3 regions of the Bacillus sp. DTU_2020_1000418_1_SI_GHA_SEK_038 genome follow, and region 2 is predicted to be linked to each of the others. Evidence: predicted binding sites of a transcription regulator. Region 2 holds the regulator's gene; each other region holds the start of a gene.
What was found. Region 2 encodes LexA, which represses DNA repair genes until DNA is damaged. Its sites were predicted from a motif close to CGAACATATGTTCG; they were not measured.
Positions count from the first base shown of each region.

Region 1: a site for LexA is predicted at 1,423-1,436, ahead of RRV45_RS14525 (Y-family DNA polymerase). Genes of this name have one in related genera too.
Region 3: a site for LexA is predicted at 2,009-2,022, ahead of parE (DNA topoisomerase IV subunit B). Genes of this name have one in related genera too.

Region 1 is NZ_CP135435.1:2,916,792-2,920,078, reverse strand. Features, by position in the region: gene RRV45_RS14540 (MBL fold metallo-hydrolase) at 1-254, shown strand, start outside; gene RRV45_RS14535 (SDR family NAD(P)-dependent oxidoreductase) at 267-1,061, shown strand; gene RRV45_RS14530 (YqzH family protein) at 1,122-1,319, opposite strand; gene RRV45_RS14525 (Y-family DNA polymerase) at 1,533-2,792, shown strand; gene RRV45_RS14520 (YolD-like family protein) at 2,811-3,143, shown strand.
Region 2 is NZ_CP135435.1:1,984,195-1,987,481, reverse strand. Features, by position in the region: gene RRV45_RS09850 (YneB family resolvase-like protein) at 1-570, opposite strand, end outside; gene RRV45_RS09845 (cell division suppressor protein YneA) at 597-920, opposite strand; gene lexA (transcriptional repressor LexA) at 1,076-1,699, shown strand; gene RRV45_RS09835 (DUF4257 domain-containing protein) at 1,928-2,221, shown strand; gene glnA (type I glutamate--ammonia ligase) at 2,334-3,287, opposite strand, start outside.
Region 3 is NZ_CP135435.1:2,142,790-2,146,076, reverse strand. Features, by position in the region: gene parE (DNA topoisomerase IV subunit B) at 1-1,829, opposite strand, end outside; gene RRV45_RS10640 (CoA-binding protein) at 2,191-2,604, opposite strand; gene RRV45_RS10635 (5'-deoxyadenosine deaminase) at 2,713-3,287, opposite strand, start outside.

The DNA.
Region 1 (3,287 bases), 930 kb from region 2:
AGGATATTTATAATCCTAATGAATTAATTGAGAAAAGACTGGCTCGCCAGCATGAACGCGCGATATTTATAAAAAAATGGCTTGAGCAGGAGCCGTTAACTGTTTTTGAAATTTGCAAACGGCTATTTCCTGCCGTATATGAAAAGGAGTTTGGCTTAACGATTTCAGAAACGATCGCCCAGCTTGACTATTTGGATGCGCTGGGGGAAATTAGTATTAAAAAAGCGGGAAAGGCATTTTATTTTTCTGCTTAGCTGAGGTGAGATATGTCGGATCGATTGAAGAATAAAACGATTATTATTACAGGAGCCTCAGGCGGAATCGGTGCATCAATGGCTTTACTTTGCGCGGAAAGAGGGGCTAACCTTGTTTTGCTTGCCCGAAGTTACGAGAAGCTTCTTGAGATGAAAACGGATTTAGAAAGCCGCTTTCATGTAAAGGTTGATATACATAAGCTGGATGTTTCCAACACTGACGAGGTGCAGGCTGTTTTTTCAAAGATTTTGGAGCAGCTTGACCATGTTGATGTACTTGTTAACAATGCAGGCTACGGGGTTTTTCGCGAGGCTCATGAGGCAAAAATCGATGATATTAAAGGGATGTTTGCTGTCAACGTTGTTGGCTTAATGGCTTGCACAAGTATGGTTTTGCCTATTATGCGACAGCAGGGAAGCGGTCATATTATCAATATTGCCTCCCAGGCTGGAAAAATCGCCACTCCGAAATCAAGCGTTTATTCAGCAACGAAGCATGCCGTTCTCGGCTATACAAATAGTCTTCGAATGGAGCTTATCAACCATAGCGTTTTTGTAACGGCCGTTAACCCCGGACCGATTGAAACGAATTTTTTTACCATTGCCGATGAAAAAGGAACCTACGTTAATAATGTAAAAAGATTCATGCTAAAGCCAGAGTATGTGGCAAAAAAGGTTGTCAATGCGATGCTGACCCCGATAAGAGAAATTAATTTGCCCGGATGGATGAATGCGGGCAGTATTGTATATACTCTTTTTCCGCGCTTGTTTGAACGGCTGGGCAAAAGGATGTTTAATCAAAAGTGAATGCAATTCATAACGAAAGCAGACGTTTATAATTTTTAATACGTCTGTTTTTTATTGCTTTTAAAAATAGGGAGAATCCGTTATATATCCATAAACAACATCAACTATAATATCATGTAAATCGCTCTCAACTTCCTCTTTTTTTATGGCATTTATTTTGTCATACATTTCTGCAAATTCCACGCTGTTAATCGAAATTGACTCATTATATTGCTTCAAGCAGCTCTGTATCATTTTGAAAATAAAGGTTCGATCCATCTTACTAATGCCTCCTCTTGTCGATTATAAGCCTTTTAGGCAGATAGACATACTGGAAAAGCCCCCTTATTTAAGAAATTAGTCGTAAAATTTCCATTGAAAACGAACGTATATTCGCTTAATATAATGGGTATATATATTATAAGAACATTTGTTCTTGTTTTTCGTTCCCTAAGGGTTCAACACATCTGCAGCTAGGAGGAAATAAGGCCAATGATTGATTACAGCACGATGCCCAAAAATCAAATTATGTGTGTCGATATGAAGAGCTTTTATGCAAGCTGTTCCGCTGTTATGGAAGGGCTTGATCCTCTTGAATGCTATCTTGTTGTGGCTGGAAAAAAGGAGCGGAAGGGAAGTGTGGTCCTAGCGGCATCGCCAAAGATGAAAAAGGAGTTTGGCATTAAGACGGGAAACAGGCTTTATGAAGTTCCAAATGATCCGCGCATTATTGTAGCGGAACCAAAAATGGCCACTTATTTGAGGATAGCGACTGAAATTACTCGTGTTTTTAATCGGTATGTCCCGAAAGAGGCGATTCACACATACAGTGTGGATGAAAGTTTTATTAAAGTGGATGGGGCTGTGCATCTTTGGGGAGATGCTTTTACGATTGCCCGTAAAATACGGAATGATATTGAACTTGAATTTCAGCTGCCATGTGCCATTGGGATTGGGCCTAATATGCTGCTGGCAAAGCTTTGTCTCGATCTGGAAGCGAAGCATAATGGAATTGCTGAGTGGACGTATGAGGATGTCCAAACGAAATTATGGCCAGTTTCTCCTTTAAGGGAAATGTGGGGAATCGGGCGCCGTGTGGAAAAAACGCTGAATGGAATGGGGATTTTCACAGTTGGCCAGCTTGCTCACTATGGTTTAGAAAAGCTGGAGAAGAAATTCGGCATTATGGGAAACCAGCTCTACCATCATGCCTGGGGGATTGATCTATCTGAGATTGGAGCACCAATTATAGAGGGGCAAATTAGTTTTGGAAAAAGCCAAATTCTGCTTAGGGATTATAAAGAAGAGCATGAAATTAAGTCTGTCATTCTTGAAATGTGTGAGGAAGTAGCAAGAAGGGCGCGCACTCACCGAAAGGCGGGCAGGACGATCAGCTTTGGGATCGGCTACAGCCAGGATGAATTTGGAGGCGGATTTTACCGGTCGAAAACGATTGAAGAGCCAACAAATGTGACGATGGATATTTATCGTGTGTGCACACAGCTTTTTCATAAATTTTATGAGGGAAAAACAGTTCGGCAAATTTCTATGTCTATCGGCAATCTTGTTGATGATAATGAAATGCAGCTAACTCTTTTTGATACGAATGGATGGAAGAAGAGGGAGCTTGGCTACACAGTCGACTATATCAGATCAAAGTTTGGTGCAGGTGCTCTTTTACGAGCAGTGTCCTATACAAATGCGGGAACAGCTAGGCACCGTGCCACATTAGTAGGAGGCCATAAAATGTAGCGCAAAGGGGGGAGTTCAATGATTCGAGACCGTGGCAGAATAAAATGGACATCTATGATGCTCCCGGAACATGTGAAATTATTGAGAGATTGGACAAAGGAAGATACGTACGACCAAAAACGGGAAATAGACGAGCAAAAGCTTGAAAGCATGAACGAAATCATTTCTGAGGCAATGGAATTTGGAAAAATCGTTGCCGTTACTCATTATCGCTACAAAAATTATGAGCTTGTAATGGGAAATATTCATTTTTGGGATGAAATGAATCAGAAGCTGCATGTTGTGGATCGCTTTGAGGAAGTGCATCGGATTAGCATTTCGGATATAGCTGATGTACGGGTTGCTGATTAAAATAATAATTTTAGCAATAAAAACGCTTGAATGCTGAAGTGACCCCAATTGTAGACACAACTGACAATTGGGGGGCAGTTCAATGCCCAAGCGTTTTTCAGTGTTAAGTAAAGGATAAAACAAATCTAAAGAACCCCATAAGAG
Region 2 (3,287 bases):
TAGGGTTGCTGCAATTTCTGAGAATGTCAGTTCATTGTTCCTAAGTCTTACTATTTCTTCAATCGGAACCTCAATACGATCCCTGCCAGAATGTATGCCTAGATTTGTAAGATTTTTCTCAGGTCTGTATCCTTTTTGAACTGCACGCTTCATTCCCCGCTTTATTTTAATATTATGTATTTTTCTCTGGTATTCCTCTACTAAACTCACAATATTTAATACCATTGAATCCGACTCAGAAAGCTGAAGCTCCCCGTTATGGCTAACACTATATAATGAAACACCTTCTTTTAATATACAGTGTAGAATAGCCATCTTTGCATTGCCTCTGCCAAGTCTAGTCTCATCCTGGATGAGAACATATTTTACGTCTTTATCTTTAATCAGTGAGAGAAGCTCAATAATTCCATCGCGATCTAAACCATAGCCGCTGGCCTGTTCACGAATTACCTGAACAATTTCAAAGCCATTTTTATTTGCTAACTCTGTTAATTCTTCCTCTTGTCTAGCAAGTGAGGTTTCCTGTGATTCTTTAGTTGTGCTTACCCTGCAGTAAATAATTGCTTTCATATGTAATGCCCTTCCCTAAAGATATATTAATGGGAACTTGCTAACTCGGTATGCACTTGTGAAGAATAATCCTCTAATACAGGAATAACGAGTTCATCTCCTGGAAAGATCCTTTCCCCCGAAATTCCGTTATTCCGCTCGACCCAGTTAATAAACTCCATTGCTGTTAATTCATGATTCGTTGAAAAGTCTTCAGCTATTTGCCATAGTGTATCACCATCATTAACAGTGATTTTCATATAATTTATATTTTCAGATTCTCCAAGCTGATTAATTACGATGAATACAGTAAGAAAGCTTAAAACGAATAGAATAATAGCATACGAATATTGATTCCACAATTTTTTCATACTTACACACCTCATTAAGAATATATGTTCGCTTATTTAACTATATTATAAACCGAACATTTGTTTTGTGTCAACGATTATTCGAACTTATGTTTGTACTATATGGTAAGTGATGCTATAATTAGGGAAAGAAAATCATAAGAGGTGTGATTATGATGGCGAAATTATCAAAAAGGCAGCAGGATATATTAAATTTTATTAAAGATGAAGTTAAACAAAAAGGTTATCCACCATCTGTTAGAGAAATTGGCGAAGCAGTAGGTTTAGCCTCTAGCTCTACTGTCCATGGCCACCTTGCTAGATTAGAAAGCAAAGGCTTAATCCGGAGAGATCCAACGAAACCGCGCGCTATTGAAATATTAGATTTAGAAGGAACTGTACAGGCCCCTGATTATAAGATCGTAAATGTGCCTATTGTGGGAAAAGTAACAGCTGGTCAGCCAATAACAGCTATTGAAAATGTTGAGGAATATTTTCCTCTGCCTGAAAGACTGGCACCTGATGCAGAGCAGGTTTTTATGCTTGAAATTATGGGTGAGAGTATGATGGAGGCAGGAATACTAGACGGGGATTATGTCATTGTAAGGCAGCAGCAAACAGCTAATAATGGTGATATTATTGTTGCGATGACTGAGGATGACGAAGCAACTGTTAAGAGATTTTTTAAGGAAAAAGATTATATTAGACTTCAGCCAGAAAACTCTACAATGGAACCAATTATTCTTCGTAATGTTTCCATTTTAGGCAAGGTGATTGGCGTATATCGGCAGATTCATTAGTATGAATGAAAGCGGGCATCTATTTGCCGGCTTTTCTTTAATATCAATACATAAGTAGGATACCTTCTTATTTTTAAATAAAACATATGATTTCTATACTATTAATTTTTCCAAAAAATGAATATTTATACACATTCTATTTATTGGAAAATTCTATAAAATAATAATACACCCAGAATCAACCTAAGGTCGCTTTAAAAAATCTCGACTTTAGGAGGTGAAGTACAAATGTATTTGAACATTTTCTTCGCTGTTTTGATTGGTGGACTTGTCGGTGCTGCAGGACATATTAGTAAAGAAGGAAGAATAATTAAGCCTAGAAAAACAAAAAAATTCATTTACCTCGGGTATTTAGAAGAAGTTATTTTAGGTGGACTTGCTGCTGCTTGTTTAGTCACTTTTTACGAGCCTGATTCAGCATTTAAAGTTGTTTCCTTATCAATTATTGCCGGTTTAGGCGGAGACACTCTGCTTAAATGTCTTGAATTCTTAAAATTAAGAAAAGAAGATCGGAATCAATAGAATATTATCTTTTCCCTGCTAATAAAAGCGGGGATTTTTCTTCATACGTTCTTCCCCCAAGTTCTTATTGAATGACAGAGTAAAAGCCCTGAACAAATCAGGGCTTCAAATATTAATACATCGTCATATACTGCTCCCGCTCCCACGGATGCACTTGCGTACGGAACATATCCCACTCAATCTCTTTTGCCTCTACAAAGTGTTCAAAAATATGTCCGCCTAATGCTGAAACGATAACCTCATTTGCTTTCAGCTTATCAAGTGCTTCTGCTAATGTTGAAGGAAGATCATCAATTCCTTCAGCCATTCTTTCTTCTTTACTCATAACATAAATGTTTCGGTCAACAGATGCAGGTGGAATAAGGCCATGCTTAATGCCATCCAGTCCAGCTTTTAATAAGACAGCCATTGCAAGATAAGGGTTTGCAGCTGGATCAACACTTCTAACCTCTACACGTGTGCTTATTCCTCTTGATGATGGTATGCGCACTAATGGAGAACGGTTCTGTGCTGACCAAGCTACATAGCATGGTGCTTCATATCCTGGCACCAACCGCTTATAGGAATTTACTGTCGGATTAGTAACAGCAGTAAAGCCTGTTGAATGCTTCAAAATACCTGCAATAAATTGGCGGGCATAATCACTTAGCTGCAAATTGCCCTTATCATCGAAGAAGGCATTTTTCCCTTCTTTAAATAGAGACACATTGCAGTGCATCCCTGATCCTGCCACACCGAAAAGAGGCTTTGGCATAAATGTAGCATGAAGGCCATGTTTACGAGCAATCGTTTTTACGACTAATTTAAATGTTTGAATTTGGTCGCAAGCTGTTAGGGCATCCGCGTATTTGAAATCAATTTCATGCTGTCCTGGAGCTACCTCATGGTGAGATGCTTCAATTTCAAAACCCATTTCTTCTAGTTCAAGAACGATATCTCGGCGGCAGTTTTCACCAAGATCTGTAGGAGCAAGATCAAAGTAGCCACCATTATCATTCAGTTCAAGAGATGGATCTCCATTCTGATCAAGCTTGAATAAGAAGAATTCTGGCTCAGGTCCAAGATT
Region 3 (3,287 bases), 160 kb from region 2:
CTAGCAGCATCATCTATTCTAACCCGGATTAAGGTGCGTGATTCTGGATTCATTGTCGTATCCCATAACTGATCCGCATTCATTTCGCCTAAACCTTTATAACGCTGGAGCATATAGCCTTTTCCAACTTTTTTTATGGCGTCCTGCAAATCATCTTCGGCCCAGGCATATTCAATAATTTCTTTCTTGCCTGCACCTTTGCTGACTTTATATAAAGGGGGTAGTGCAATATAAATTTTACCGGCATCCAGCAGCGGCTTCATATATCGATAGAAAAAGGTTAGGAGAAGAACTTGAATATGAGCACCATCTGTATCCGCATCTGTCATGATAATGACTTTATCGTAATTTACATCTTCTAAATTAAAATCTGCTCCAACTCCAGCACCTACAGCATGGATGATCGTATTAATCTCTTCATTCTTAAAAATATCCTGAAGCTTTGCTTTTTCAGTATTAATAACTTTCCCTCGCAATGGAAGAACCGCTTGAAAACGACGGTCACGCCCTTGTTTAGCTGAGCCGCCAGCTGAATCTCCTTCCACTAAATAGATTTCATTTTTTTGAGGATTTCTTGATTGGGCAGGTGTTAATTTTCCAGAAAGGACCGCATCTGAGCGTTTTCTTTTTTTGCCGCTCCTTGCATCCTCACGTGCTTTTCGGGCCGCTTCTCTCGCCTGATAAGCTTTAATGGCCTTTTTTATCAAAAGAGAACTTACGTTTGGATTCTCTTCAAGAAAATAAGATAAATGCTCTGATACAACCGCATCAACTGAAGATCGTGCTTCACTTGTACCAAGCTTTCCCTTTGTTTGCCCCTCAAATTGAAGCAAATCCTCCGGAACTCGTACAGAGACAATCGCAGTAAACCCTTCTCGAATATCGGCCCCATCTAAATTTTTATCTTTCTCCTTTAGAAGGTTAACCTTCCTAGCGTATTCATTAAAAATACGAGTCATCGCTGTTTTTGATCCAGCCTCGTGAGTACCGCCATCTTTTGTCCGAACATTGTTAACAAAGGAAAGAACATTTTCTGAATATCCATCGTTAAATTGGAAAGCTAAATCTACTTCAATTCCATTTTGCTCACCCTCAAAGCTAACGACTGAATGTAAAACATCCTTTTCTTCATTTAAGTATTCAACAAATGCTTCAATTCCATTGTCATAATGAAAGACTTCCTGAAGACCATGTCTTTCATCGATTATTTCTATTTTCATTCCTTTTAAAAGAAATGCTGATTCACGCAGCCGCTCACATAATGTTTCATAATTATAAGTAGTTATTGAAAAAATGGATTCATCTGGCTTAAAGTGAATGGTTGTCCCTGTTTGATTCGTTTTCCCTTTTTTTTCAAGAGTTGTTACCGGTTTCCCGCCGTTTTCAAAGCGCTGTTCATAAACAATCCCATCCCGTTTGATGGTAACGACTAACCATTCGGAAAGAGCATTCACAACAGAGGCACCAACACCATGCAGTCCTCCGCTTGTTTTATAGCCGCCCTGGCCGAATTTACCTCCAGCGTGTAAGACGGTTAATATCACTTCGGGAGTTGGTTTGCCCATACGATGCATTCCAGTAGGCATCCCGCGGCCTTTATCAATAACACTAATTGAGTTATCTTTATGTATTTTGACAATGATTTGTTCACCGTAACCTGCCAATGCTTCATCGACAGCGTTATCGACAATTTCATATACTAGATGGTGTAGCCCTCTCGCATCTGTACTCCCAATGTACATACCCGGGCGCTTTCTAACTGCCTCAAGCCCTTCGAGTACTTGTATGGCATCATCATTATAGTCAAAAGCTCCCTGATTTCTTGCCACAAACATACCCCTTTCATTACTGCAAAAAAAGAATTGCTGAAAAATAATATGATCAAGACTCTGCTTTCGTATCTATATAATAAGCAGGTAATCATAGAAACAAAATTGATTATACATTCATTTAACGTATTCGTCTAAAAAATGATTAATCCTTTATATATAAAAGAAAAAGCGAGATAAGAACAAATGTTCCTTAGTTGTATTTTACCATATTTTAATTAAGCGTCTATGCTTTATTGTATCTATTTATTCGAATTTGGCAAATGAGATTTTTAATTTTGACCGATTTATGGCAAGTTTCGATAGCTGTTTTTTCAAAAAAATAAAAAATGAGACCTATAAAGATCTCATGTCATTTGCATTATTTTGTTAATGCATGTTCTACCTTAATACAGCGGTCCATAACAACTGTGTAGCCCTTTTCCTTTAAGAAATTATAGGCATTCTCATCAATGCATCCAAGTTGTGACCAAAATACATCAGCATTTATTTCAACAAACTCTTTCGCTACCTCTAGCAGATGCTCTGAACGGCGAAAAACATTAACAATATCAACATGACCATCAATATCCTTTAAGCTTTTGACAGACTTTACACCAAGCACTTCATCAACCGTTGGATTAACAGGAATAATTTCATATCCTGCATCCTGCATAGCCTTCGACACCATATAAGATGTTCTCTCAGGATTACCGCTTAAACCAACTACTGCGATTTTTTTTGACTTTTTGAGAATAACACCGAGCTCTTCCCGGCTTGGAATTTCTATAGACATATTATGTACCCTCCTACTAATACTTTACTTACTTGCTTATCTTTATCATACCCGAAAATTAAGTTGTTTTACTAATTAGGAGAGTACTTAATATTAAAAAATCAAGTTTTAGTATAAAATTGTTTCCAACTTTTTCACTAATCGCTTAATGGATTTGTTTGATTCCCTCAATATATCGGCCTTATCAATCGTATTCATCTGTCTATTTTCCATTAGTACTTTTCCGTTCACAATCGTTGTTTCAACATCCGCTCTTGTTGCTGAATAAACAATTCTGGAAATCGGATCAATATCAGAGGATGGATATGTGTGGAAATCATTTAGGTCCAAAATAGCCAGATCAGCCTTCTTCCCTATTTCAATACTGCCAATTTCATTTTCCATTCCAACTGCTTTTGCCCCACCAATGGTAGCCATGCGAAATACAGTTCTTGCGTTCATTGCTGTTGGTCCATGGATAGGTTTTTGTATAATAGCAGCGAGTCTCATTTCATTGAACATATCCAGATTATTGTTACAAGGAGCCCCGTCAGCACCAAGACTTACATGTGCATGTGTATCGAGCAAAGACGGAATTTCGGCAATTCCCGAAGCGAGCTTAAGATTAGATCCTGGGCAATGGCTGACCTTAACACCGCGCTCTTTAATAATTCTTTTCTCTTCCTCATCCAGCCACACACAAT